DNA from 2 places in the Qipengyuania sp. NPDC077563 genome. Region 1 is predicted to be linked to the other one. Evidence: riboswitches for the same ligand, from Rfam matches in the RefSeq annotation. Region 1 holds a riboswitch; the other holds the start of a gene.
The links. A riboswitch is a leader RNA that binds a small molecule or an ion and turns the genes downstream of it on or off. The one in region 1 is predicted to bind cobalamin.

Region 1 (14,554 bases):
GGAAAGCTGCAGCTTTCCATCCACAAGTGACCCGCTCATGAAAGCGAGCGCCATGATCGCAAGAGTGACTGCCATGCCGATCGAACCGATCAGAAGCAGAGGCTTTCGGCCCAGGCGGTCGATCAGAGCGATGGCGAGCAGGACAGAGGCGATGGAGATGGCGCCGCTGAGGATGTTGATCTTGAGCGCATCGGATTCGCTGAAGCCGACGGCCTGCCACAAGACAGCACCGTAATAGAACACCACATTGATGCCAACCAGTTGCTGGAACACGGCCAACCCGATCCCAACCCACACAATGCGGCGGACCTTGCCCGTATTCTTGTCGAGAAGATCCGAGAGACGAGGCGCATGGTCATTCGACACCGAGGTCTCGATTTCGCCCACCTTGCGGTTGGCCGTAGCGTCGCCGAACAGGCGATACAGCACCGAGTGAGCCTTGTCGCGTTCGCCCCTGGTGACCAGATAACGTGGGCTTTCAGGTATGAAGAACAGCGCCAGGAGGAAAATCGTCGCCGGAATAAGCTCCATCCAGAACATCCACCGCCAGGCTTCGAAACCGAGCCAGAACTGGTCGGTCGACGAGCCCGCAAATTCAGCCAGAAGATAGTTGGAAAGAAACGCGGCGGTCAGACCGACGATGATCATAACCTGTTGCAAGCTCGAAAGCCTGCCACGCATGGCCGCCGGCGTCACTTCGCTGATATAGGCCGGTGCCAAGACGCTGGCCGCTCCCACTGCGAGGCCTCCGATGATACGGTAGACGACGAATTCGCCCGACGATCCAGCGATACCAGACCCATAGGCGCTGATGATAAAGAATGCCGCCGCGATCAGCAGGGTGCGCTTGCGCCCGAGAATGTCCGAAAGTCTACCGGCGACGAAGGCACCAACCGCACAGCCAAGCAGCATCGACGCGACATTGAAGCCCGTACCCACGTCATCCGAATCGAATGCAATCCGCAAGCCATCGACAGTTCCATTGATGACCCCGCTATCGAAGCCGAACAAAAACCCGCCCAAGGTAGCGACCGCCACAATTGCGGAAATCAGCGCCATATTGGCGCCTGTCTGCACTCTCTCCAAAATTCCCTCCCTTGCTGTGCTGTTGCACAATCGTGTGTATATGTTAGCGCTACCTTTGACGGAAAATAGCGGCTTTGCAAGTCGCCTTTTCATCCACTCAGATTTTGAATCCAGGAGAGAATGCCCATGCTGACAGGCAAAAATTACATCGCAGGCGAATGGCGGGGCGGTGACCGCAGTTTTACAGCAGTCGATGCCGCGAGCGGGGACAAGCTCGAACCACATTTTGCCGAAGCTTCGAAATCGGATGTTGCCGCTGCGTGTGCCGCAGCCGCAGAAGCTCAGAAAGTGTTCGGGAGCCTCGCACTGGGCAAACGCGCCGCATTCCTACGTCTCGCCGCGGACAAGATCGATGCGCTCGGAGACACACTCACCCAGCGCGCAATGGCCGAAAGCGGTCTTCCCGAAGCCCGTTTGAACGGTGAACGCGGCCGTACTGTCGGCCAGCTTCGCCTGTTCGCCGACGAAGTGGAAAACGGTGCGTGGCAAGGTTTGCGGATCGATCATGCCAATCCGGAGCGCAAACCGCCCAAACCCGACCTGCGCATGCGCAAGATCCCGCTGGGACCAGTCGCCGTCTTCGGCGCGAGCAACTTCCCCCTCGCCTTCTCGGTTGCCGGAGGCGACACCGCCTCGGCATTCGCCGCCGGCTGCTGCGTCGTGGTCAAGGGCCATCCTGCGCATCCCGGCACCTCGGAACTCGTCGGTGGAGCGATCGCGGAAGCCGTGAAGGAAAGCGGCCTTCCCGAAGGTGTCTTCTCGCTGCTGTCGGGCACAGATTTCGAGCTCGGCGAAGCGCTCGTCAAGGACCCTCGAATTGCCGCAGTCGGCTTTACCGGCTCGCGCTCGGGCGGTCTCGCGTTGATGGAACATGCGGCAAATCGCGAAGTGCCAATCCCGGTCTTTGCCGAGATGAGCAGCATCAATCCCGTAGTACTCTTGCCGAACCGGCTTGCAGAAGCGCCCGAAGCTCTGGCGGAAGCCTATGTCGGGTCGCTGTCGATGGGTGCAGGTCAGTTCTGCACCAACCCCGGCATCGTGCTGACGGTTGAGGGAGAGGCGACCGACCGTTTCATCGCCAAGGCACGCGAAGCGCTTCCTTCGGTTGCTGCGCAGACCATGCTGACCAAGGGCATCAGCGATGCTTACCGTAAAGGTATCTCCACCCTTGGCTCGCTCGACGGTGCCGAACCCGTTGGCGTAGGCCAGGAAGGGTCGAGTGCCTGCGGCCGAGCCGAGGTATATACAGTGTCGGCTTCCGCTTTCCGCAAGGATAACGGGTTCGAGGAAGAAGTCTTCGGGCCAAGCTCGATCATTGTCCGCTGCAGCGATCTTTCCGAAGTCGCAGAAATTCTCGAAAGCCTCGAAGGGCAGCTCACGGCTACTCTGCACCTGAACGAGGCCGATCATCAGGAAGCGGCAAAGCTGCTGCCAGTGCTGGAGCAGCGCGCAGGGCGTATCCTTGCGAACGCTTGGCCGACCGGTGTCGATGTTACCCACGCCATGGTCCATGGTGGGCCGTTCCCGGCGACTTCCGATGGACGCAGCACATCAGTGGGCACGCTGGCTATTGATCGTTTCCTGCGCCCCGTGTGTTACCAGGACCTTCCGGAAAACTTGCTTCCGGAGGCATTGAGAGAGGGCTCACTGGGCTCGCTTACGCGCGTTGATGGGGCCTACCAGCTCGCAGAAAAATAAGATCGGCCACAGTTTGATCTACAATGAAGGCGGGGCGTCGGACGCCTCGCCTTTTTGTTTGCCAGTACTTTAAACGAAAGGTTGAAACCGGATCAGTGCCAGCTTGACGCGGATAACGGCTTGAGCTGTTGCCCTCTGACATCCGAATCACCTGAACCGGGAAGAGACCACAAAACATGGGCCAGCTTACTCTGCTTCTCGGTGGCGCCCGGTCTGGAAAAAGTCGCAGAGCGCTGGCTCTCGCGGAAGAGATGCTTGGTCCCCACATCTTCGTTGCGACGGCGCAAGCCTATGACGCGGAGATGGAGGAACGCATCTCGCTGCATCAGGCTGAGAGGGATGCGCGTTGGACAACTATCGAAGCGCCGCTCAATTTGCCCGAGGCGCTCGCCAAGCAATCGCAGGGCACTCTAGTCATCGACTGCTGCACCATCTGGCTCTCGAACATCATGCTGGCAGACCGCGGCACGGACGCGGCAATGACGGCGTTGATAGACGCTCTAGGCCAAGCCGAAGCCAGGCTCATTCTGGTCAGCAATGAAGTCGGGTCAGGCATCGTCCCCGAGCATGCGCTTGGCCGGCGATTCAGGGATGAACAGGGAAGACTGAACCAGCGACTTGCTGAAATCTGTGACCGCGTAGAACTCGTCGTCGCAGGAATTCCGCTCACCCTGAAGCAGCCAAAGCCCTAGCCAGTCGGGACAATGCTTGCGCATCGGGCGGCAGGCCGATGCGTAGCGCCGTGCTCTGGTCCTCGAAACGGCGAACGGCGATGCCTTGGTGGGCAAGTCTGCGCCAGACAGCTTGCGCATCTCCGGTTTTTACATACCGAAAAAGATCGGTGCCTCCGACATCTTGAAGCCCCTCATTTGCCAGCACCTCCCGTAAGCGGGTCGCCGCATCTGCCAAACGGCTGCGGGTGGCTTCGTGCCAAGCTTTATCGGCATACGCTTCTGCACCAAGCGCCAAGGCAGGACCGGAAACATCCCAGACGCCAAATCGCTCAGCAAGCGATGCAAGGATATGAGGCGGGGCAAGCACAGCGCCAAGGCGCGTACCTGCGAGCCCGAAAAACTTCCCGAACGACCGCAGGATGATCAGCCCTTCGCGTCCTGCGAACGGCGCCATGCTGGCGGCAGGGTCGAGATCCGCGTACGCCTCATCAACAATCAGCCACCCGCCGCGCTGAGCAAGTCGCCCCCGGACCTCCTCGAGTTCTGCTAACGTCCACCGATATCCGTCGGGGTTGTTGGGGTTGACCAGCACCACGGTATCGACCTCGTCGACCAGTTCCAGCGGCCGCTCGACTTCCCGTAGTTCGGCGCCCGCGACATCCCATGTCGTAGCGTGGTCAGCATAACTGTGAGATCGCAGGGCGATGTGGCGTGAATGAAGAACGTTCGGCAGTTGGCGGATCACCATTTCGGTTCCTGCAATAGCACGGCAGACACCCGGATTGCAGCCAAACGCAACTGCCATCGCAACTTCGCAATTGATGCGCGCCTGTTCACCCGGCAAGCGCGCCCAAGCTTCCGGCGCCAAGGCTGGCAGGGGATATGGCCAAGGGTTGATCCCAGTCGAAAGATCAAGCCAGGGCGTTGGTGCATTTGGGAATGCTCGTGCCATGGCATCGATCTGTCCGCCGTGCCCGTTTATATAGTCGTATCGCGTCATCGGGAGGTAACCCACCCCAGCGCCAGCAAGCTAAACCCCGTCACCGCGATTGCATAGCGGTAGAGGGCAAGGGCCTGAGCCAAGTCGGCCATAGATGGATCGCGCCCCTCTGCATTCAGCCAAGGCTCGTTTGCAGTACTGTCGCCATAGTGCCGCGGCCCGGAAAGCCGTGTCCCCAATGCCCCAGCCATCGCTGCTTCCGGCCAACCAGCATTGGGCGAGCGATGACGGGACGCATCGCGAAGCATCACCTCGATAGATCTGTGAGAGCAACTGACGAGACAGAACAGCAAACCGGTCAGCCGCGCAGGCACCAGATTGGCCAGATCGTCCAGTCGCGCCGCGACCTTTCCGTAGGCCTCAAATCGCGGGCTGCGATGTCCGATCATGGAATCGAGCGTGTTGATCGCCTTATAAGCGAACAGCCCGGGCAGGCCGAACAGTGCGCCCCAGAACACAGGCGCGATAATGCCATCGGAGGTGTTTTCCGCCAGGCTTTCGATCGCCGCTCTCGCGATGCCATGTTCGTCCAGCGATCGCGTTTCGCGGCCGACTATCATGCTCAGTGCCTCGCGAGCAGCGGGCAAGCCGTTCTCAGAAAATGCAGACGCAACCGCCGCCACGTGGTCGTAAAGAGATCGGGTCGCAATCAGGCTGGCGGCGATCACGGACTGCAACAGATATCCCGCCCATCCCTGGGGCAAAACCGCTTGTAAAGCGATTCCTGCGCAGGAGACAATCACTACGAGGACAACGGTCGTTATACCTCCAAGGAAGATGCGCACCGTGCGGCCAAAGCTTTCGCGGTTCGAGAACCTTTCCGTGCGGCCAACCAGCCAGCCGAACCAGCGGACGGGATGTCCGATGCGTTTATCCAGAGCATCCGGCCAGCCGAAGATCGTTTCCAGAACCAACCCGCCGAGCATCAACCACAAGGCATTCATCGCGCCAGCCCGAACAGCGCATCGACATCGAGCGCAGCCTCTACGCCGTCTGCCAATTGGTCCAGTGCGTTTTCAATGCCCTCTTCATAGTCGAGCACACTTACCCGCCCACTGCGTAGCCCTTCGAGCCAATACCCGCGGAATTCGTCGCTGCTGAAAAGCCCGTGCAGATAGGTGCCGATCAGGCGACCTCCGTTCTTCACAGCACCATCATGCGTGCCATCTTCCAAACGACAGAACGGGTTGTCGAGAGCCAAGCCGGTGGATTGGCCGGAATGGATTTCATAGCCACTCACGGCGATCCCCCGAGCCAGCGTCGTCCCACACGTCGGACGCAAGGTTTTCTCTCCTGTCATGCGGGTGCTCATGTCGAAAAGTCCGAGAGCGTCAGCCGTACCTGCAGGACCGTCGCGTCCCTCGGGGTCCTCGACCCGGCAGCCGAGCAGTTGGAAACCGCCGCACAGGCCGACCACATGCGCACCCCCGCGAAAGGCGGACAGGATGTCATGATCCCATCCCTCCGCACGCAGCATGGCAAGGTCGGCCAGCGTCGATTTGGTTCCTGCAAGAATGATCGCGTCGGCTTCGCGCGGGATCGGTTGCCCGGGCGGGATAAAACGCAGATCCACATCGGGTTCAGCACGCAAGGGGTCCAGATCGTCGAAATTGCTGATCCGCGACAGCATCGGAACCGCAATGACAATGCCTCGACCAGCAGGAATTGACCGATCAAGCACGACTGCGTCTTCGGCCGGGAGTCGCGCCGCGCAGGCCAGCCAGGGCACGACGCCGAAGGACCGCCATCCAGTACGCTCCTCGATAAAGCGCAAACCGTCGTCGAACAGCGATAGATCGCCGCGGAATCGATTGATGGCGAACCCCGCTACCATCGCTGCATCCTCCACATCGATCACTGCCTTGGTCCCGACGATGGATGCGATCACCCCGCCCCGATCGATGTCTCCGATCAGAACCACCGGGACATTCGCCGCCCGTGCGAAGCCCATATTGGCAATATCGCCGCGGCGCAGGTTGACTTCGGCAGGGCTCCCCGCACCTTCGACAATGATCAGATCATAGGCGCTGCGCAGGCGGCCGAACGCGGACAGGACAGGAACGAGCAGTTGTCCCCGCTCAGCCATATAGAGTGCCGCCTCTTCGCTGCGCAGAGCTTTCCCATCGACCACTATTTGCGCGCGGCGATCGCCTTCAGGTTTGAGCAGGACCGGGTTCATGTCGGTCGTAGGCTCGAGCCCAGCTGCTCGGGCCTGCAAAGCCTGGGCCCGCCCGATCTCCCCTCCGCCCGCGCACGCAGCTGCATTGTTCGACATATTCTGCGGCTTGAAGGGCGCGACTTTTATGCCCCGGCGATATGCGATGCGGCAAAGGGCGGCCACCAGCAGCGACTTGCCGACATCCGAGCCAGTACCCTGCAGCATGATCGCCCGTGCACCCATACCGGATCAGGCCGGGCCTTGGATGTCGAGGCGCAAAGCCCGACCTTCGCGCCTGACATGTGCGGCGATGCCGAACACCGAACGAAGCCGGTCCGGGGTGCAGGTTGCCTCCGGCGGACCATCCGCAACGATCCTGCCGTCATGCATCCACAGCAGCCGGTCCGCATAGCGAACCGCAAGATCGAGGTCGTGGATCACGGTCAGCACGCCGCGCCCATCGCGCGCCATATCGGCAAACAGGCGCATGGTCTGATGCTGGTGTCTCGGATCGAGCGCTGCGACCGGCTCATCGGCAACCATCAGAGCAGTTTCCGCCGCGAGTGCCCGTGCCAGGTGGACCCGCGCAAGCTCGCCCCCGGATAGCGTATCGGCAGCCCGATTTTCAAAACCCTCAAGCTGGCAGGCAGCGATGGCGCGTGTCACAGCGATTTTATCTTCGGGCGAAAGGCGGCCAAGCGCTGCGCCATAGGCAAATCGCCCCAGCGCAACGATGTCCTCAACCGGTTGCGGCCAGACCAGGGGCCGGGTCTGCGGCAAATAGGCAACGCGGCGGGCGCGCTCGATAGGCGACAATTCGCCACTGGGCATGCCGCTGATTTTCACCTCTCCGGTGGCGCCGGCAACAAGGCCGAGCGCGAGGCGCAAAAGAGACGTCTTGCCCGATCCGTTGGGACCGATCAGCGCCGTCAACGTGCCTGACTCGATCGTGAAGCCGGCATCGCTCACGAGAGCTGTGCCGTCAATTGCATGGTTCAGCCCGCGAGCTTCGAGCAGCATCATGCGAGCCTCCTGCGCGATGCGATCCAGATGAAAATCGGTGCCCCCAAAAGCGACGCAACCACTCCCAGTTTAAGCTCGCTATCGGTGGGTAATACGCGCACGCCGATATCGGCCAACACGAGGATCAACCCGCCCAGCAGCGCCGAAGGCACCAGTAGTCGCGCGGGATCGTAACGCAGGAACGGGCGCACCAGATGCGGCGCGACGATACCCACAAAGCCGATCGCTCCGGCGAGAGACACGGCCGCGCCAGTTGCGAGCCCGGCGCCGATGATGACGGCCAGACGCTGGCGGCGCAGGTCGAGGCCAAGCCCCTCGGCCGCTTCATCGCCGAGTGAAAGAGCCGACAGGCCTCGCCGCGACATCAGCAGGATTATGGCCCCGGCAATCATGAAAGGAGCGGCGAAACTGAGATCCGCAAAGCTGCGATTGTCGACCGTCCCCAGCATCCAGTTGACCATGTCGGCCAAGCTGAAGGGATTGGGCGCAAGGTTCATCAGCAAAGCCATGATTGCCGCAGAGAAGCTCGACAGGCCTACCCCGATCAGGATCAAGGTCACCACCGAGCGTGTCCGGATCGCCGCCAGCGCTACCACCAGCGTCGCCAGCAATGCACCCGCCACAGCCGCCAGCGGCAGGACAAGCGGCCCCGCGGTTGCGAAGCCGAAATAGAGGACGAAGGTGGCGAACAGGGCGGCGGTGGCCGAAACGCCGAGAATGCCAGGCTCGGCAAGCGGGTTGCGAAGAAGGCCCTGCAGCGCTGCTCCGCTCATCCCCAGCGCGGCGCCGACCATTGCCGCTGCCAACGCGCGGGGCAAGCGGATCTGCCAGACCACCAGCTCATCCCCCTCGCTGCCTTGAAACGCCAGCGCCGCAAGCAAGCGGTCTATCGGAAGAGATACCGATCCCAGTGTCACCGAAAGCAAGAGGGCCAGCAAAAGTCCCACTGCGAGCGTTGCGAGCACCCGCGTCACGAGGCCTTCTCCGCCGCGTTGGCCAGTGCTTCAACCGCATCGAGGACAAACCACCCGCCACACGCTGTCCAAGCACCTTCGAGCGGCACGACAGGTAGCTCGCGTAATTGCGCGCGGGCAACCGGATGGCGCGCAGCGCTCCAATTGTCGACGTGGTTGGTCTCGCTTTCGAAGAAGGATGCGGCCACCATGTCCGGTTTTTCATAGGCAAGACGTTCGAGCGGAAGCGGGTTCCAGCCCGGTTGCATCTGGAAATTCTCTACTCCCGCGGCTTCGAAGAGTTCGTGCACCAGCGTACCTTCACCCGTCGTCACCCCCGCCGGGGTCATGTACAGGACGGTCTTTCGCGGCATTCCGCGCCTAGCGAGCGTTTCAAGCCGTCTATCCATATCGGCGACCAGCTCCCGCGCCTTCTCAGGCTTTCCCAGCGCTATTCCCGCTCGCAGCACTTCTTCGCGCACCTCCGCAAGTGTTTGCGGAAAACCGATTTGCAGGACCGGAACACCCGGCTTCTCCATAAAATTGGCGATATCGTGGCCCCCTCCGTATGTACGGACCACGAGATCGGGCTGAAGCACCAGCACATCCGCCGTTCGCGGACGGACGGTCGGGATGCCTGCGGCCTCGGCGCGCATATAGGAATACCGTTTCTCAGCATCGGGGGAGAGCGCAAGGATGTCCTCACGATCCGCGAACTTCAGCACATACTGGTCCGCACAGTAATCGAGGCTGACGATCCGCCGCGGCGCGTCGGCCTTTCGCCCCGCAGCCGGCACACAGGCCAGGAGCGAAAGGCTTGCTGCCGCCGCCGCGAGGATCGCCCGAAGAAACATCAGAGGCGGTATCTGACGCCGCCAAATGCAGCACGGCCGGGTTGACCATACCGATAAACGGTCTCGTATTTGGCATTGAACAGGTTCTCGACGCGCCCGAATATCTCGAGATTGTCGGCTATACCGTAGCTTGTCCGAAGATCGGTCACGACATAGCCATCAAGTTCTCGGCTATTGCCGGCGTTGTCGAAACTGTCGCCAACCATCAGGACCGTGGCACCCAGACCAATCCCGCTTTCGAGGCGATAGTCGACGACCAGGCTGGTCTTGTCCGTCGCCCTGCGGGGCAGGAAATTGCCGGTTGTCTCGTCGATTGCCTCGGTCGTCGTGTAATTGAGGGCGACGTTGAAACCATCGACCGGGCGCAGGGCAACGCCGAATTCCCAACCGTGCGCCGAAGTGAGTTCGGTGTTGTCATAATAACCGTATGGATCGGTATCGGTCGAAACGAAGCCAATTAGATTTTTAGAATCGCGCTCGAAATACGTCACTCCAGCTTGGGCGCGTCCATCCAGGAAGCGGTGCGTGATGCCCGCGTCCCAGCTTTCGGACTCTTCAGGCTGAAGCCCGGCGGTGCCGTAAACGCTGTAAAGCTGATAGAGCGACGGAGCCTTGAACCCTTCACCGTAGCTTGCGCGCACTACCGTCGCCCCATTATTGGGCGAATAAGCTCCGCTGGCCGAGAAAATTGTTTCATCGCCGTAGGTTTCGTGGTCGTCATAACGCACGCCGCCGGTCAGCGAGAGCCCGGCGAAAGGAGCCAGATTGAGCTGGCCATAAACGCTGTTGATCCAAACCTCTGCCTCGTCGGGCGTGGCGCCGTAGCTCGAACTGCGAAATTCGGATTCCTCACGCTCGGCGCCGAATACCAGTTCCGCGAATTCGGCAAAATCGAAACCGCCCTGATATTCGTATCGGCGGTTTTCCCCATGGGCATCAAAGGTCTCGCTATCGCTGCCGAAATCGAAGTTCCGGCGATCGATATTGGTATAGGCAAAACCGATCCGGTTATGCAGCCGCCCATCCAGGAAATCGGCGTTCAAACCAGCATAACCGACCAGATCGTCGCGGTAGGAAACTTCGGCAGTGTCGCCGAATCCGTTTGCGCCAAAGCCGTCGATGTCCGTCTTTCCGTCGGCATAGAATGCGCGCAGGTCGATCGAAATGTTGTCCGCAAGCGCGACATCCAACTTGCCGTTGACGCCGAGGCTTTCGAACCCGTCTCTCTCTTCTCCGCCGCGACCCTCGCTGAAGGCAGAAATACCGTCGGTGCGAAAATAGGTTGCCCCTACGCTGGCGGCTACAGGTCCAAAGCTGCGGGAAAGATTGCCGACCAGCTCTGCGCTGTCACGCTCGCCGTATTCCGCGCTCAGGAAGACGCCAAGATCCTCGCTCGGCTCGCGGGTGATGAGATTGACAACGCCACCGATCGCCTGGCTTCCATAAAGGACGCTCTGCGACCCGCGCACCACTTCGACACGAGCGATATTGCCGGTCAGAAGGGTGCCGAAATTAAATCCGCCACCAGTGGACGACGGGTCGTTGAGCTTCACCCCATCGATCAGGACCACGGTCTGGTCGCTATCGGCACCGCGAATGGAAAGGTTCGCGTTGGTCCCGATGCCCCCATTGCGGGTGAAGGTGATGCCCGGCACGGTCCGCAGCAGGTCCAGGGCATCGGTCGCCTGCCGGCTTATGATTTCGTCTTCAGCGATAACTGTGACCGACTCGCCTACCTGGCTTATGGCCCGCTCGGTTCGATTGGCGGTGACGACGATCAACTCCGAAGTCATATCGCCATCTTCGGGAAGATCGGCCGACTGGGCCTGAGCCGCGGTCGGGCAGACTGCCAAAGCAGCCACCGCGGCAGTAGTATAGAATACAGTTTTCATTATAAACCCAAAGTCACGCCACGCGGTGGCTCCGGCACCCGCATGGAAATCGACAGATGGCCCGCCGCACGCCCGCGCAGGACTTGCGGCACCGGAAACCGGCCTGGCTGCCGTTACTTCGGAAAAAACTTTCCTGTCCCATTGGGCTGGACCCGGCCCCGGACGAACGACGCGACGGCAGGTCTCCTGGCTTACCGATCAAGGCCTTCGAACCGCCTTCCCGGCGAGACCTGTGAGGCATCACCAGTGGCACAGTGGTCCGGGGCTCCCGGCTTACAGTTGCGGGCACAGCGCCGGATTTGTCCTGACAGACTCACCGACTTCCCTCTTAGCGACAGGCGTTTTCACACCTGAGGCACCGTCTGCCGGCGCCAATGGGCGCAGGGAAAGCTGGTGTCAATCCTGCCCGGATCAGAAGTCCAGCCCTTGCTGAGCCCTTATCCCGTTATGGAAGGCATGTTTGATTTCGCGCATCTCGCTGACCGTGTCGGCATATTCGATCAGGTCTGGCTTCGCATCGCGCCCCGTAAGAATGACACGGGTCTTGCCGCGCTGCTCCAGCACGTGGATGACGGCGTTCGAGCCGAGATAGTCGTAGCGCAGCGCGATATTGATCTCATCGAGTACGACCAGCGCATAATCCTGGCTGGCAATCAGTTCACCTGCCCTAACAAGAGCCTTTTCGGCAGCTTCTATATCACGCTCACGATCCTGCGTGTCCCATGTAAATCCATCGCCCATGACATGCCAGTCGACCAGTTCGGGAAAGCGCCCGAAGAATTGCTTTTCACCGGTCTTCCACTTGCCCTTGATAAACTGGACAACAGCCACTTTCTGCCCCCATCCTAAGGCGCGGGCAATGACGCCGAATGCAGAGCTCGACTTGCCCTTGCCATCGCCCGTGTGAACCAGCACCAGCCCGCGTTCTGGGTCCTTCAATTCGCGCCGTCGCTGCGCCTGTTCGGCCTGCAGTTTTTTCATCTGCGCCTTGTGGTCGTCCTGCTCGGTTGCGGTCATACAATCTGATCCGTTTCGAAGGTAAGAAAATCGCCGAAGCCAAGCTTCAGCTCGAAAGGGTCGGGATAGCCAAGGATGGCTGAAATGGCACGCGCCACTCCGAGGTGGCTGACTGCCAGAACGTCACCCCGCTCGCTGGCCACGTCGGCCAGATAGGAACGCGCGCGCACCATCAGTTGGGCGACACTTTCCCCGCCATGGGGCCGCGCATTCTGGACATCGCTGGCCCATAGATCGATCTCGTCGCGGGGGATGTCGTTCCATGGCTGCATTTCCCAATTCCCGAAGTGGATTTCGGACAGCCGCGGGTCGGTCTGCGTTTGCAGATTCAGCAATTGGGCGAGGTTCTGGGAAAGGTCCTTGCAACGGCGCAGGGGGCTGCTGTGCAATCTGCTGACCGGTCGATCGATACGGGAAAGGACGTCCAACAGTTCTGCATGATCGGGGATATGGGCGTCGATATTCGACTGGCCATAGCAAACGCCGGACACAATCTTCGGCCTGCCATGCCGCAAGAGGATCAGAGCCATGAGAGCAGGCCGAGGTAGAATCCTATTTCGGATAGCTGCTGGACCGCGCCGAGACAGTCGCCGGTGTAGCCCCCTAGCTTGCGTTCGAACAGCAATCGCGTGGCAAGGTGGCCCATGCAGAGGCCAACGAGCGCGCAAACCGTGGCGCCCATGCCTGTGAAGATTCCGAAGGCTGCCAATGCCGCTACGCCGGAAAGCGCCGCGACGATCAAGGCGCTGCGGGCCACGCCTGCGGCCACCGGCTTGGCTATGCCTTCAGGACGGGCGTAAGTACTGGTGGCTATCACTACGACAGCCGACAGGCGCGAGAGCCCGTGCGCGACGGGAAGCGCGGCAAGCGCGAGCACAGGCGGCATTGCGGCAAGCGCTGCGACCTTCAGGCCGAGCGCCACGAAGAGAGCCGCCGCGCCGAAAGTGCCAATTCGGCTGTCGCGCATAATCTCCATCATCCGCTCCGGCGTGGACGCGCCCAGTCCGTCGAAAAGGTCGGCCAGCCCGTCCTCGTGAAAAGCGCCCGTGGCGAGCAAGGTTGCGGCGCAGGCGAAAATGGCAGCGATAAAACCGCCGCCGATCATCCACCCTGGCAGAAATGCGAGGGCGCCGATCATGCCGATAAGCATGCCGACAAGCGGATAGAATCCCGGTGAGGCTTCGAAATCCGCGTCCGACAGCGCCTTGGTTCTTACCGGGATGCGGGTCAGGAACATCCAGGCCGCCAGAAAAGCAGCCAGCGGATTTGTCATGACGCTGAGCCCCCGGCACCGGAAACCCCGGCCTGCGAAAAGCTTGCCATCGAGAAAAGCGAAAGAGCCGCGCGGATGATGGGAACTGCCAGCAGCCCCCCCGTGCCTTCACCCAACCGCATGTCGAAATCGAGTAGCGGATCGGCATCCAACCATTCGAGCAGGACACGGTGGCCCTGTTCTGCCGAGCGGTGAGCATAGACGAAAGCATCGGCGCTGGCCGGTTCGATAGCCCGCGCGAGAGCCGCAGCGGAGGTGGCGATGAAGCCATCGACAACCACCAGCATGCCCGCTTCCGACGCGCCAATCATGGCGCCGGCCATCGTACCGATCTCGAAGCCGCCGACTTGCGCCAACACTTCCATCGGCGCCAGCTTACCCGTCCGTGCGGCCGCTCGCTCAAGCACTTTGCGCTTATGCGATAGGGCCTCGTCGCCAAGCCCGGTTCCGCGGCCGACGAGTTCGCCGATTTCCATCCCGCTGAGCTTGTGAACGACCAGTGTCGCCGCCGAGGTGTTGGCTATGCCCATCTCACCGAAACAGGCCATCTTGCCCGAAAGACCCGCGGCGAACCGGCGGCCCTGTTCGATCGCGCGTTCCGCCGTTTGGGCTGTCATGGCAGGACCGGCAGCGCTGTCCGCCGTGCCTGAACCCAGCCGTAGGTCGACCAGGGCAGGATGTGGTGCGGGAACCGCCGCGATACCGCAATCGACCACCGTGACCGGAACATTCAACGTGGCGGCAATCACATTCGCAGCCGCTCCGCCGGCAAGGAAATTCGCGACCATCTGCCCCGTTACTTCTTGCGGAAAAGCAGACACACTATTCGTGGCAATACCGTGATCGCCCGCAAAAATAGTCAGCGTCGCACCCATGTCAGGCGAATTCCGATGGCCAAGTACCGAGGCCGCCTGCACCGCCAGTTT
Region 2 (14,554 bases), 610 kb from region 1:
GGACGATTCCGCTGGTCGTCCGCTCTCGCAAACTGCGGCTGGGCGGGCGTTTCTTCTTGCTGCAGAGGTCATGGCGGAGGGGGCGAGGGCTGTTCCCCTGATGGCATTGCTCGGCCACCCGCTGGTGGATGGCGGAATGGACCGCGGGCGCTGGTTACAGCGGTTGCGCAAGCTGGAACGCGAGCTTCGCGGGCCGCGCCTTATGCCTGGGCTGGAACCGGCGCGTTCGGAAATCGCCCGGCTGGCAGAGAGACAGCCGGACATGGCAGATTGGTGGAACATCGCAGAAACGCATGTGGCCCCACTGGTGGAAATCGACCGGGATTTACCGATTGATCTCGCCGACCTGATCAACACGCTTGCCGCCAGTGCCGAGGGGCTCTGTGGAGAGAAGCTCTGGGCACAGGAAGACGGGCGAACGCTTGCTGGCTTCGTCGAGGAGTTCCGCCTGCATGCGCGAGAGTCTGCTTTTCAGGCCGCACCGCGAGACATCGCTGCGGTGCTGGGCGATGCGATGGAAGAACGCGCCGTACGCCCTCCCTATGGAGGCCACGCGCGGGTCCAGGTTCTTGGCTTGCTCGAAGCACGCATGAACCGGGCTGATCTGGTAATCTGTGCCGGTCTCAATGAAGGTGTCTGGCCTGCCCGCGGAAGCATCGATGCGTTGTTCGCGCCGCCGGTCTTGCGCGCCCTGGGCGTCCCGGGCGGCGATTTCCGCATCGGTCTATCGGCGCACGATCTCGCAGGTGCGATGGGCGCGCCCGAAGTGGTGCTCAGCCGCAGCGAACGAGACGAGGGCGGACCCGCCATCCCCAGCCGCTTCCTCCTACGCGTACAGGCCTTGCTCGGAGACTTGCTGCCCAATTACGAGGACCGCAGAACGATCTCGCTCGCCCAGGTCATGACCCGCGCCCAGCCGGCGGCGGATTATCCGCGTCCGCGGCCTTCACCGTCGGCTGAACAGCGCGATGTCGACATCTCCGCTACGGCGCTCGATCGATTGTTGGGCGATCCCTACCAGTTTTTTGCCCAGAAGATCATGGGTCTGTCCGATCTCGATGCGCTCGACGCAGATCCGGATGCATTGTGGCAGGGCAATGTCGCGCACGAGATACTCGAACGCTGGCACTTGGCCCGCAACACCGACCCCGCAGCACGTATCGGGCCGATTATGGAGCAGGTACTTGACCAGCAGAATGCCGATCCGCTCATTCGCGGCCTGTGGCAGCCGCGCTTGCAAAAGGCGCTCGAATGGGTGGAGGCGAGCGTTTCCGCCTATGAAGAGCGGGAGGTGCTGGCAGTCGAAACCAAGGGTGCGATGACATTCGACGGCGTATTCGTCCACGGCCGTGCAGATCGCATCGACCGGCTGCCTAACGGAAGTCTTGCCATCGTCGACTACAAAACCGGCAAACCGCCCAGCGCGGCCATGGTAGAGGAAGGTTTTGCGCTCCAGCTCGGTATTCTCGGGCTCATCGCGGCAGATGACGGTTTCAAAGGCCTGACGGGCGAGCCCGGTGGTTATGAATACTGGTCGCTTGGCCGGGCCAAGGACGATAATCCTCACGGCTTCGGATATGTCGAAGTGCCGCTCAAGGTGGGCAGCAAGCGGAGCGGCATCGCGCCGGAGGATTTTCTGCCGCTCACCCGAGGCAAGCTGGGTGAAGCCATCGGCAAATACATCAAGGGCGATGCGCCGTTCACGGCGAGGGAGAACCCGAATTACCCTGCTTACGATACCTACGATCAGCTGATGCGACTTGAAGAATGGCTTCCCCGCCAGGGCGACGAGGAAGCAACAGCGTGAGCGGCAAAGTCTTTCCCTTGAAAGAAGCGCAAGCGGACAGCGTCAATCCGAAGGACAGTGTCTGGCTTTCTGCCAGTGCGGGAACCGGCAAGACGCAGGTTCTGTCCGCGCGCGTGCTGCGGCTGCTGCTGGAACGCAATGCTGATCCATCGCAGATCCTCTGCCTTACCTTTACCAAGGCGGGCGCAGCGGAAATGGCGGTCCGCGTAAATTCAGTGCTGGCGCGCTGGGTTCGCATGGATGCGGGTCAGCTAGCGCTGGAACTGGGCAATCTCGGCGCCTCGATTGATCCCGATACCCAGTCGCGCGCCCGGTCGCTTTTCGCCCGCGTTCTCGATTGCCCCGGCGGGGGCCTGCGGATCGACACGATTCACGCCTTTGCGCAATACCTGCTCGGCGCTTTTCCCAGCGAGGCAGGCGTGCTTCCCGGCAGCCAGCCGATGGAGGACCGGGATCGCGATCTGCTGAGCCGCGATGTTCTCTCGGATCTGCTGGCTGAGGGCCACCCCGGCACTCGCGATGCGGTCGCGGAAATGAGCCGCCGCAAGGGCCCCGATGCGGTACTCGGCTGGTTAATGCGCTGCGCGCGCCATAAGGAACTGTGGGATCAGCCGGGATGGCAGCACAGCCTTCGCGACCCGGTACGGCGCCTGCTCGGGGTGCCCGTGAATGCAGATGAGGCGTGGGTGGCTGATGCCTGCTCGGACGCGAACTTCCCGGTCGGTACGCTGCGCGCCATGCTGCCAGCCCTGGATGGATGGAAAACCAAGGCCGCCGAGACCAGCACATCCTTCATCCAGCGCTGGCTGGCTTTGGAACCAGCAACGCGCCACGCCGAACTAGGCGGCTTCACCCAGCGCAATTGCATCCTCAAAAAGGATGGCGAGCCCACCTCCATGAAAGGTGCGGAGAAGAACGATCCCGCGTTCCCGGGCAAGCAGCAGGAGATAGCTGCGGCGGTCGCGGCAGTGAACGAGCGGCGCGAACTGCTCGCACTTGCCGATTTTCTCGCTCCGCAGCTGGAGGCCGGGCGCGCCTTCGCGCTGCGTTGGGAAGAGGCGAAAGCGCGTGAAGGCTTCGTCGATTTCGACGACCTCATCCACCGTGCCGCCCGCCTTTTGTCGTCGAGCCAGATGGCGGATTGGATCCGTTACAAGCTCGACCGCAGCTTCGATCACATTCTCGTCGACGAGGCGCAGGATACGAACAAGGCGCAGTGGGCCATCGTGAAGGCACTGACCGATGATTATTTCGACGGACTCGGCGCGCGCGGTGATGCGGTCCGCACGATTTTCACGGTTGGCGATTACAAGCAGGCGATCTTCGGGTTCCAAGGCACCAGTCCGGAGAATTTCCGCGAGGCCCGCGACTATTTCCGCGACAAGATGGATACGGCGTCGGCTGCTGCGATGGAAAGCAGGGCGACAGACAGGGCGGCGCGGCTGGAGGAATATGACCTCGGCCGCAGCTACCGCACTAACCAGACGGTGCTGGGCTTCGTCGACCGGGCCATGGCCAGCATCGGGCACCAGGATTTCGGCCTAGAAGAGCCATCGCCCCCCCATATCGGTGCCGATGCGCCGGGTCTGGTGACGCTATGGAAAGAGGTCCGCATTGCGGAAGGCGAGGATGAGGCGAGCGAGGAGAATGGCTGGCTTGCGCGGCACGATCGCCTGATTGCCGACCGGATCGCGCAGCAGGTCGCCAGCTGGCTCGATCCCGCGGGCGATGGCTTTACTCTGGTCAAGGGGGAGGCGCGGCGGGCCGGTGCGGGCGATGTCATGGTGCTGGTCCAGAAACGGCGCGAGCTTGCATCGCTGATCGTGGCGCGGCTTTACGCGCATGGCGTGCCGGTGGCCGGTGTAGACCGGCTGAGGCTAGGCAACCCGCTGGCGGTCAAGGACCTGATGGCGGCAATCCGTTTTGCTGCACAGCCGCTGGACGATCTCACGCTCGCAAGCCTGCTTGTCTCGCCGCTGTTCGGCTGGAGCCAGGAAGAGCTGCTCGAATTCGGATGGCGCGAGAAAGGCATCCGCTTGTGGGAGCATTTGCGCAGCTCGGACCACCCGCGCGTTGCGGAGAGGGTCCATGGCTTGCGCGAAATCCTACGCCGTGCAGATTACGACAGTCCCCAGCAATTGCTGCACTACATCCTCGTCGGTCCGCTCGATGGTCGCCGCAAGCTGGTGGCGCGGCTGGGGCGGGAAGCAAACGATCCGGTGGATGAACTGCTGAACGCCGCCAATGCCTATGCATCTACACATGTGGCGAGCCTGCAAGGTTTCATCCGCTGGTTCGATGCCGGGGACGGCGAGGTGAAGCGCGAGGCAGGCGAGGGCGGCGATCAGGTCCGCGTGATGACGGTCCACGGCTCGAAAGGTCTCCAGGCCCCCATCGTGATCCTGGCGGATGCGGCGATCAGGCCCGATGCCTCGGGCGAACTCGCGCTGGAGGACCGGCCGCTTGGTGCGGAAGAGAGCAATATCATTCCGCTGCCTCCCCTGACCAAGGAGGAAAAGGTTGGTCCGCTCAAGGCCGTGGAAGAGCTCAACGCCACCCGCGCGATGCAGGAACACTGGCGCTTACTCTATGTGGCCATGACCCGCGCGGAAGAGGCGCTGTTTATCGGCGGCTCGCTTGGCCCGCGCGATGCCAAGAACGGGCCGCATGAAGATAGCTGGTACGCCCGGCTCTCGGCGCTGTTCGACGAGGATGAGGCGGTCGACGATGCGATCTGGGGCGCACGCTGGGAAACGGGCGAGCGGGCTCCTGCAGTGCCTGCCCGGGCGAAGGAGACGCAGGTCGCGACTTCTCAGTTGCCGCTATGGGCGCACCAGCCCGTCGGCCCGGAACCGCGGCCTCCACGCCCGCTCGCGCCGTCGGGTCTGGGTGAAGTTGAAGGAAGCGATCCGCCGCTCCCGCCGGAAGCCGCTGCCGGTGCGGCCCGGCGCGGCGTGCTAATCCACGCGCTGCTAGAGCGGTTGCCGGAAGTGGCACCCGAGCGGCGCGAGGATGCTGCGGCGAAATGGCTGGCCCGGCAGGCCAACGATCTGCCTGCAGGAGAGCGCGAAGAGATGCTTTCGCGCGCTCTGGCCGTGCTGGACGAACCGGGCTTCGCCGACCTCTTCGGGCCCGGCGCGCTGGCGGAAACCCCGCTTGCGGCGACGGTTGAGGGGCAGGTCGTAATGGGAACCGCCGACCGATTGCTGGTGACGCCTGACAAGGTGACCGTGGTCGATTTCAAGACCGCCCGCCGCCCGCCGACATCGCTCGACGCCATCCCGGATACCACGCTTCGCCAGATGGCGGCCTATGTCGCGGCGCTCGAGGCGATATATCCGGGCCGTGCGGTGGACGCAGCCGTGCTTTACACCCAGACACCCCAACTCATTGCCTTGCCCGCCGCCACTCTCGCGCCATACAAGGCCGCATTTGCCGATCGGCAGGAAAGCTTTCCCGCGATGGCCGTTGAGTAATTAGCCCACGCGTCCATATGGGCCGCCAAGACATTTGATTTCAGGAGTATTCCCATGTCCACCATCACTGTCACCGACGAAGGTTTCCAGAAAGACGTTCTGGACAGCGACAAGCCCGTTCTCGTGGATTTCTGGGCCGAATGGTGCGGCCCGTGCAAGATGATCGCGCCCGCGCTGGAAGAACTGAGCGAGGAAATGGCCGACCAGGTCACCATCGCGAAGATGGATATCATGGAAAACACCGGCGTACCGGGCCAGATGGGGGTCCAGTCCATTCCCTATCTCGTGCTGTTCAAGAATGGTGAGCCTGCCGCCCATATGCGCGGTGCAGCGCCCAAGGGCCAGCTCAAGCAGTGGCTTGAAGGCGCGCTTTAATCCTGCAATCCATATCCTCGCGCCGCAAACTTGTCTTGCGGCGCGACCTTGCTAAACGCTTGGAACCATGAAGCGCACGCACCTGCCCCTCAACGCCCTGCGCGTCTATGACGCTGCGGCCCGACACCTCAGTTTCACCCGCGCGGCGGATGAACTAGCGGTGACGCCTGCTGCTGTCGGCCAGCAGATCCGTGCGCTTGAAGACCATCTCGGCACAGTTCTTTTCCGCCGGACGAGCAAGGGCCTTGAGCTAACGCAGGAAGGGGCAGCCGGCCTCGATTCCCTGCGCGAGGGTTTCCTCAAGTTCGAAGAAAGCGTGTCCGCCATGCAGGCGGGTCAGGCGAGCGACAATTACACGATCGCATGCCCGCGTGAATTCTATGCCCAGTGGCTCGCACCCCGGCTGGCGGAATTTTCCAGAGACAATCCCGACGTCAAGTTCTCCTTCGTGGCGGACGAGAACGCCGATTTCACCGAAGCCAATCTCGATTGCGCCATCCGGCTCGTCGATGGGCCGGGTGATCTGCAGGGTACCGAACTGGCCGCGGCCCGCCGCGTGACTGTGGCGGCGCCGGGCGCACCCGATCGCTGGATCGACTGGGGACTGCCGCTGCAGGATGGGGTGCAGGCGCATGTTACCGTCAGCAATGCAGGGCAGGCTCTGTCCGGCGCAATGGCTGGGCTGGGCAAGGCTATCCTGCCCGAACTCCTTGCCAAGGAAGCGATTGAAGCCGGACGGCTCGAAGTGCTTGACGGTCCGGAAACCGGTACGCGCGCTTACTGGCTCGTCGCACCAACCCCGCAGTGGCGAACCAAGAAGGTGCGCTCCCTCGTCACGTTCCTTGCGGGTGAGTGACGTTCCAATCATCAGGACGGAGCGGTTCAAACTTCGCCCCCTGATGCACACGGATACCAAAGCGCTCTACCCTACATTCGCTGATGACGCCCAATGCCGCTATCTCTCCAGGCCTGCCTTCGAAAGCGAAGATGCGCTATGGGGATGGCTCGCAGAACCCGGATGGAACGGGCGCACCTGGATTGCCGAAGACGAACAGGGCGAAGTGACAGGGCGCTTCGTGGCGGTCCCCGGCCACGAAGAGGGTATTGCAGAAATCGGCTATGTGACCTGCGCTGATCGCCAAGGCCAGGGCGTGGCCCGCGAATGCACTGCGGCGCTGGTTCGCCACCTTGTCCAAACGGAAGGAAAGCGAAAGGTCATCGCCGAGGTGGATTTGGAAAACGTACCGTCTATCCGCCTCCTGACCCGCCTTGGCTTCACCCGAGAGGCCCTATTTCGTGAGCACGAGACCACGCACAAGGGGCTTTGCGATCTGGCGGTTTACGGTCTGCTTGCTTCCGATCCCCTGCCTTGAGTTCAAAAACCTTGTCTTGACGGGGCAGGGTCGCTGGCGCATGCGCCCAGATGTCGAAGGTTCTCCGGAGCGGTTTTTCGCTGCGGAGCTAAGACGGGAAGCCGGTGCAAAACCGGCGCTGCCCCCGCAACTGTAAGCGGCGAGCGGCGGTCCATTGATGTCACTGCGGCTCTGGCTTGCGGGAAGACGGACCGACTGCACCGACCCGTGAGCCAGGAGACCTGCCTTTGGCGCGATACTATCCACCGGCGGGGTGTCCGGTACGGATGCTTGCGGTGAACCATGGGCCGGACTTGATGTTCGCAGGACCCGTGCAGCTGCCTGCGCCCGTTCGTCCCCGCCCAGATCTTCGGGGAAGACAATCATGATTGCATATTTCGCTGAACGCCCTCTAGCTCCCGTGTTCGGGGAGGCTGCGTCGTGAGCGATGAAACGATGCCGACCAGCGAGGCCGCCATTCGCGTGACTGCGGTTCCGGCAGACGCCAATGTCTACGGTGACATTTTCGGAGGATGGCTGATGGCCCAGATGGACCTTGCCGCATCCGCCATCGCCTCGCGCCATTCCGGAGAACGAGCGGTAACGATCGCGGTGGATGGAATGACCTTCCATCGGCCGGTCTTCGTGGGCGACGAAGTATCGGTCTATGCCACGCTGAAAGAGGTGGGGCGCAGTTCCATGAAGGTCGCAGTTGCCACCTGGCGACGGGACAGGCATTCCGAAGAAGCCAATCTGGTAACCAAGGCCCGTTTCACTTTCGTCGCCATCGGGCAGGACCGCCGCCCGCGCTCGGTCAAACCGCTCGCGGTAGTTGCATAGGGATCACATGACAGAACCGGTCGCATCACCTTGTATCAAAGTCTGTCGGCTCGACGCCGACGGACAATGGTGCACGGGCTGCGGCCGCAGCCTGTCCGAGATCGCAGGGTGGGCGGATGCCGAAGACGGCGAGCGGCGTGCAATCATAAGCCGCGCGCAGCGTCGGTTGGACACCAACCGGGCGGACGTGGAGCGCTGACATTCTTACGTCGCGCAGATTTATAGTGCTTACGTGTGGGTTAGATGCGACCGGTCGCGTCGCTTTTAACAGCAAGCATTTGCCGCAATTTCAATTACATCGGCTGCACATTAGGAAGCAATAATGTAAAGAAAACATCATCTTGACCAAAAACGCCTTGTAATAATGCTAATCATTCGCAATAGCGCCTCCGGACATCAACGGAGGGCATTTTGCCAGATAACATGAGTAAGAACAGGGCAGGGACAAGCGCCGCCACCACATTGCTGGCGGGCGCATTCGGCGCGGCATTCTTGCCGTCGATTGCAGTTGCGGAGGAAGTTTCGGAAAGTCCGCCGCAGGGTGAAATCGTGGTCACCGGGCAGCGCCCCGACGTGAACGTGAATGCCGAGGAGTCGCCGTACAAGATCGATCGCTCGACTGATCGCAAGTTCACTGACGACGTTCTCGATACGCCGAAATCACAGACCATCATTCCCAAGGAAGTGATCGAGGACATCGGCGCCAACAGCTTCCGCGAAATCGTCCGCAGCACACCTGGCGTTACGCTCGGCACGGGCGAGGGGGGGAATGCCTTCGGCGACCGCATTTTCATCCGCGGCTTCGAAGCCCGCAACGACGTTTATATCGACGGCCTGCGCGATCCCGGCGTGACCAGCCGCGAGATCTTCGCTGTGGAACAGGTTGAGGTCGTCAAGGGTCCAAGCGCCATCTACGGCGGCCGCGGGACCACCGGCGGTCTGGTCAGCCTCCAGTCGAAAAAGCCGCAGTTCGGCAACGATTTTGCCGTCATCGAAGGCGGTGTCGGGACCGAGAACTATTACCGCGGTACAGTGGATGCCAATTACCAGCTTGGCGAGGCAGTCGCCGTGCGTGTGAACGGCCTCTATCACGACGCCGATACGCCGGGCCGCGACTATGTGGAAAGCGAGCGTTACGGCGGAACGGCTGCCATCACGCTGCGCCCGACCGATACGCTCGCTATTTCGGCGGACTATTATCATTACCGCCTCGACGGCGTTCCCGATTACGGTCATCCCTTCGACGCCACCACGCAGGAACCCTATCTCGTTGACCGGGACAATTTCTACGGCGTGGTGGGCCGCGACTTCATCGAAAACGGCGCCGATATCGGCACGGTCCAGTTCGACTGGACGCCGACATCCGGGCTGAGCTTCCACTCGGTGACGCGCTATGGCGAGACCTACAATCGCTACGCGGTGAGCGAACCGTCGCTCTGCATTTTCGAGCGCGATGCGGAGGGCCGGTGCCCGCGCGGTGGCGGAACGCCGGTGCCGGAGAGCGAATATACCGTCAGCCCGGCCATGAAGAGCAGCTGGCGCGACAACAGCTACTGGGCCAACAGCACCTACGCCGTCGCCGAAGCCCAGACCGGCGGCATCACGCACGAAATCGTCCTCGGCGGCGACTTCAGCGAGGAGACGATCCAGTCCTATCGCCTCAACGTTCCCTCGACCGTGGAAGATGCCAATGGCAACATCATCTCCGTCCCCGGCGGGCTGATCTACGATCTGTTCGATCCCGATCCCGTGCTCGGTTTCGATGTGCCCATCGGCCCGGATCTCGAAGCCGGTGTGACCACGACGAAGGCGACCAGCTATGCCGGTTACTTGCTCGACACGATCCGCTTTTCCGACGCCTTTCGGGTCATGCTGGGCGGGCGGATCGATACGTTCGACATCGATTACGCCAGCCCGAACTCCACGCTCAACTATTCGGAGGACTTCTTCAACTGGCAGGCCTCCGCGATCTACAAGCCGGCGGCGAAGGCCACGCTCTATGCCAGCTATGCGACCAGCTCCAACCCCAGCGGCGAGCAGCTCGACGGCAATGGCGCTTCCTACGACGGCATTTCCGATCAGACCATCGACTTCCAGCCCGAAGAGAACACTTCGATGGAAATCGGCGGCAAGCTCGAACTGTTCGGCGGTAATCTGCTGCTGACTTCGGCGCTGTTCCGGATCGAGAAGGACAATGCCCGCGAATCCGGCGGGCGCGGCCAGCCTTACACCAATGTCGGCACGCTGCGCTCGCAGGGCGTGGAGCTGGGCTTCAGCGGCACGGTCGCCGACCGGATCAAGCTGTTCGGCGGCTATACCTATACCGATGCCGAGATCACCGCCTCGGCCGATCCGGACAATGTCGGGCGGCGCTTCGCCAATATCCCCGAGCATACCGCGCAGCTGCTCGCCACGGTGCTGGTCACCAGCCGCTTCGAAGTCGGCGGCCAGGTCTATTACCAGGACGAGATGTTCGGCGGCACCCAGCTGGCCGGCACGGCGCGCGTGCCCGGCTATGCCCGCTTCGACGCCGTGGCGCGGTACCGCGTCAACGACGTGTTCGAGGCCCGCGTCAACGTGCTCAACGTCACCGACGAGCGCTATTACGACGCGATCTACCGCTCGGGTTCGCCCTTCAGCTACATCGCGCCGGGCCGCTCGGCCTTCTTCACACTGACGGCGACGCTGTGATCGGCTAACGGGAGCAGGACATGATACTCCAGATCGACAATGTCCTGAGCCCGGAGGAGGCGGCTGCCCTGCGCGGCCGCCTCCTCGCCGCCGAGTGGGTGGATGGCAACGTCACCAGCGGTGCCACGGCGGCGGGGGCCAAGCGCAACCGCCAGCTGCCCGAGGATGCGGCCGAGACCCGCGCCGCGCAGGCCGCGGTCAGCAATGCGCTCTCGGCCAATCCCACCTTCCTTGCCGCCGCCCTGCCGCACAGCATCTTCCCGCCGCTGTTCAACCGCTATGGCGAGGGCGAGACCTTCGGCCTCCATGTCGACAACGCCATCCGCGTCCACGCGGGCACCGGCGCGCGCATCCGCACCGATCTGTCGGCCACGCTCTTCCTCACCGAGCCGGATGACTATGACGGCGGCGCGCTGGAGATCGAGGGGAACGAGGGGCGCAAGACCTTCAAGCTGCCCGCCGGGTCCATGCTGCTCTATCCCTCCACCACGCTCCACCGGGTGACCGAGGTGACGCGGGGCGAGCGGGTGAGCTGCTTCATGTGGATGCAATCGCTGGTCGCCGACCATGCGCAGCGCGAGATGCTGTTCGATCTCGACCGCACTGCCCAGACCCTCGCCGCCGATCGCGGCAGCCAGGATGCAGAGGTGCTGCGGCTCACCCAGCTCTATCACAATCTCGTGCGGATGTGGGCCTCGTCCTGAGCCCGGCCCCTTTCGCCGCCCCCTTCGACTTGGGCAGCCCCGCCAGCACTTCGGCGCGGATGCGTTCATAGATCGGATGGCCCGGCCTGATTTCGCGCTCGTCCACGCGGAAGGCGCTGCGCCGGTTCAGCAGATAGATCAGCAGCCCATTGCCGCGGCCGCCCCAGCCGCTGACCGGATCATCGTCGAACCCGCCCTTCAGCGCGCGTTCGAGCCCGCAATCCTCCAGTCGCTCCGCGCCGTAACGCAGCGCCAGATCCCACGCCTCCGCAAACCCCTCGGCCCCCGGCTGCGCCCGCAATTTGTAGAGCGCCTCGATACTCTTGCCGATGGAAAGCGCCGCCTGCTTGACGATCCCGGTGGCCGCGAGCGTGGCGACGAAGCGCCGCTGCAGATCGGGCGTGATCGAATTGCGCCGCGGCTGCTTGTGGAGATAGGGCGCGAAGGCGAGCAGCGGATCGTCCGCCTCCGGCTCGTCCCCGATATGGGCGACGGCGGAGGTGGCCTGGCGGGCGATCTTGCGGGTTGGGGTCATGCTCGTTCTCCGTCATGGCAAGGAACCGCGCAGGGGAGGGCGCATCCCTAGGAGGGAGCGGGAGGAGCGAGGGTACCCGCACCGCACATCTTCTCCTTGTCATTGCGAAGAGCCGAAGGCTCCGCAACAATCCAAGGACTGGACCTAGCGCACAGGGCAACCACCGAATGTGCAGAGCTGCCGCTTCATGGAGTGGGTCGCTACCCTCGCAATGACGTGTAGGAAAATGGTTTCTATTCGCCGAATAGATCGAGCCGAGGCCGTTTTAAGGGAATTGTCCTCGTGGAGAAAGATCGTTGAGTGTCGGTCTGAAATAATAGAAGATGTTTTAGCAATAAAATTATTATTAAAAGTATAAATATTTTAGCAAAGACATTTTTAAGTTCAATGTATGTCGGCCTATGGAATGGGCACCCTTGCATACTCTCTACGTGATTTTTTGCGACTTTCGGCTTATCTGCTCTCACATCCTCAATTGCGAATTTTAGGATTGAACGCGTTGGAACATCAAAACAGCGGCTATTCTGCACCTCCCATCTTCGAGGCGGTAATTGAACTTCGCCTCGACCCTCATTTGTCAGACTCTCAGATAAGAAAATTGGCCAAGATGATGGCGCGAGAGTATCCGAATGTGCGTGACGAGACAGAGGTTGAGTTCAAGATTGACTTGATTGGTGAGGAACCGAAGCCCTCAGTGGTTAGTAAATCGCCCTCATTACGCCTTAGTAGTGATAATGAGGTAAATTCAGTCACCGTAAAAAAGGACAGGATATTTTTATCTAGACTAGCGCCTTATTGTGGGTGGGGCGAGTTCTTTGATCGTTTTTCATTTGTTTTAAAATCAATTAGCAAAGAATATAAATCGCGAAACGTGAAGAGGCTTGGTCTTAGATATAGAAATAGAATTGACATACCAATCGATGAGGCAGTTCCGGTGCTTCATTACGAGGACTATTTGTCGGCCCATATCACTTTACCGGAGGTTCTTGATCCGTTGGGGTTTTACACTTGGAGAATAGATAAGCCGTTCGAAGAGCTGGGCCTTCGGGCGATGGTGGCATCTGAGACAGTTCCGCCGGAAATTCCGAAGACTGGGGCTTTCTTGCTGGATATTGACGTTTACTTTTCGCCGAATATATCCTTTGGGAAAGTGGATTTTTCGGAAAGACTCCTGGAGATGAGGAATCTTAAAAATCGGATTTTCGAATCTGTGATCACCGACAAAGCTAGGGCGAATTTTCACTAATGGAAATGCAACCAATATCGGAGTTTACGCAATTAGTGCGGTATCAACCGTCCCTTGAGTGGCTCGATAGAAGTGGCCCGAAGGTGCGGAGCAATGACGATTTGTTTCATGGGGTCGCAGGCCCCGGGATCGTTCCGGCAGCTGTCGAAACAAGGCAGTCTGTCGAGGAAACGCTCTTTGTGGCTAGTGCGGATGCGAAAATTTGGATGTCCAAAGTAGCTATGAAGCTCGATATGGGCGTTCGGGAACGTTTGTTCCGGCAACTGGATATGCTCCACGATGCCGAAGAGTGGATGGATGATGGTAAGCCCATCCGCTTGGAGTCGTTTCAGTCGCTAGTTCGATCTATTTTGGTTCATCGTATCCGAAGTAATCCTGCACTTGCTCTGATGCCGAATGGAAATGTTTTAGCGCTGTGGAACTCTGAATTTGCGCGCCTGAGCGTGGAGTTCCTGCCATGTGACAAAGTTCGCTGGGCCGTGCATTCAAAAAGTGAAGTTAACGAAGAGCGGGCTGCGGGAATGACCTCGTTGATCCGACTTCGTGAGGTTTTGACGCCCTACAGTGGGGGAGCTTGGTTTGATGGTGGCTAGAAAGGCGATACCTGACGAAGATCATGTAAGTCGTTTCGCACCTTATAGCCGTCAATTCAGGGATCCGGAGACTGATGAACTCATTGGCCTGGCGCCTGCTGCTTGCGCAATAAGAGAGGCAGATAAGGGTGGCCTCTCCGTTAATTGGATTGAGTTTTATGGAGCGTTTAATGCGGCTGCCAAAAAAGCAGCCGCTATTGGCTATCGCTCGACTCTAGCAAAGAACAAATTGCCGTCGAAGGGGGCGTTCGGTTATGCAAATGTCGGCAAACTGCGGGAGGTGTGTGCACTCGCTGGCAAGAAGATTCGCGTGGTCCACGCTCCTGTTGATGGGAACGACGCGCATGCTGAAATTCGGCACTTTTCCGACGAAGACTTTGGCCTATTAGATGAGCTTGCGACCAATGCGTTCGTTGATTTGGATGTTGTGGCGGAAATGAAGTTGCCCTGATAGGTCGGTTAACAATGAGCATCGCTATTTAGACGGACCAAACGGTGAGATGGTTGGGGGCATAAGCAACGTACTTACGCGTTTGCGCGATGAGCACAACACACCTTGTAATCCCCCAATTCTCCCCACCTATACTCAGCTACCAGTCGCGATCGACGGTCTTTGGGGCGAGTTGCCTCCACCTCTTTCTTTTTCGCCTTCTAGCCCCCGCGCACAAGCGGTCGCTGATGGGCGCCTGCGCGAAGAAGAAAGGTCCATCTCATGACCCAGTACGGCACGATCCGCAGCTATGATGCTGCCAAGGGCAGCGGCACCATTTCGCCCGAGCAGGGCGGCGATGCGCTGACCTTCGAAAAATCCGCGCTCCAGCAGGAAGCCGCCGAGCCTGCGCAGGGCCAGCGCTTCAGCTATGAATTGCACGAGGCGGATGGCGGCCGGCATTCGGCCGTCAATCTCCACCAGCAGGAACAGGACGCGGGCGATC

Region 2: linked by a shared signal. The riboswitch ahead of ACI2I1_RS09450 (acyl-CoA thioesterase) and the one ahead of ACI2I1_RS06225 (TonB-dependent receptor plug domain-containing protein) in region 1 are both predicted to bind cobalamin.

The regions. Positions count from the first base shown of each region.
Region 1 covers NZ_JBJDPC010000002.1:91,003-105,556, reverse strand. The annotation lists gene ACI2I1_RS06270 (sugar porter family MFS transporter) at 1-1,116, opposite strand, end outside; gene ACI2I1_RS06265 (aldehyde dehydrogenase (NADP(+))) at 1,213-2,784, shown strand; gene cobU (bifunctional adenosylcobinamide kinase/adenosylcobinamide-phosphate guanylyltransferase) at 2,961-3,476, shown strand; gene cobD (threonine-phosphate decarboxylase CobD) at 3,451-4,458, opposite strand; gene cbiB (adenosylcobinamide-phosphate synthase CbiB) at 4,455-5,402, opposite strand; gene ACI2I1_RS06245 (cobyric acid synthase) at 5,399-6,859, opposite strand; gene ACI2I1_RS06240 (ABC transporter ATP-binding protein) at 6,866-7,639, opposite strand; gene ACI2I1_RS06235 (FecCD family ABC transporter permease) at 7,636-8,613, opposite strand; gene ACI2I1_RS06230 (ABC transporter substrate-binding protein) at 8,610-9,446, opposite strand; gene ACI2I1_RS06225 (TonB-dependent receptor plug domain-containing protein) at 9,446-11,338, opposite strand; cobalamin riboswitch at 11,497-11,716, opposite strand; gene cobO (cob(I)yrinic acid a,c-diamide adenosyltransferase) at 11,750-12,355, opposite strand; gene ACI2I1_RS06215 (histidine phosphatase family protein) at 12,352-12,885, opposite strand; gene ACI2I1_RS06210 (adenosylcobinamide-GDP ribazoletransferase) at 12,876-13,628, opposite strand; gene cobT (nicotinate-nucleotide--dimethylbenzimidazole phosphoribosyltransferase) at 13,625-14,554, opposite strand, start outside.
Region 2 covers NZ_JBJDPC010000002.1:705,769-720,322, forward strand. The annotation lists gene addB (double-strand break repair protein AddB) at 1-1,807, shown strand, start outside; gene addA (double-strand break repair helicase AddA) at 1,768-5,283, shown strand; gene trxA (thioredoxin) at 5,338-5,658, shown strand; gene ACI2I1_RS09440 (LysR substrate-binding domain-containing protein) at 5,726-6,514, shown strand; gene ACI2I1_RS09445 (GNAT family N-acetyltransferase) at 6,507-7,031, shown strand; cobalamin riboswitch at 7,072-7,275, shown strand; gene ACI2I1_RS09450 (acyl-CoA thioesterase) at 7,467-7,850, shown strand; gene ACI2I1_RS09455 (DUF1289 domain-containing protein) at 7,858-8,049, shown strand; gene ACI2I1_RS09460 (TonB-dependent receptor) at 8,274-10,541, shown strand; gene ACI2I1_RS09465 (Fe2+-dependent dioxygenase) at 10,562-11,245, shown strand; gene ACI2I1_RS09470 (hypothetical protein) at 11,199-11,780, opposite strand; gene ACI2I1_RS09475 (TIGR04255 family protein) at 12,187-13,026, shown strand; gene ACI2I1_RS09480 (hypothetical protein) at 13,026-13,619, shown strand; gene ACI2I1_RS09485 (hypothetical protein) at 13,609-14,070, shown strand; gene ACI2I1_RS09490 (cold-shock protein) at 14,332-14,554, shown strand, end outside.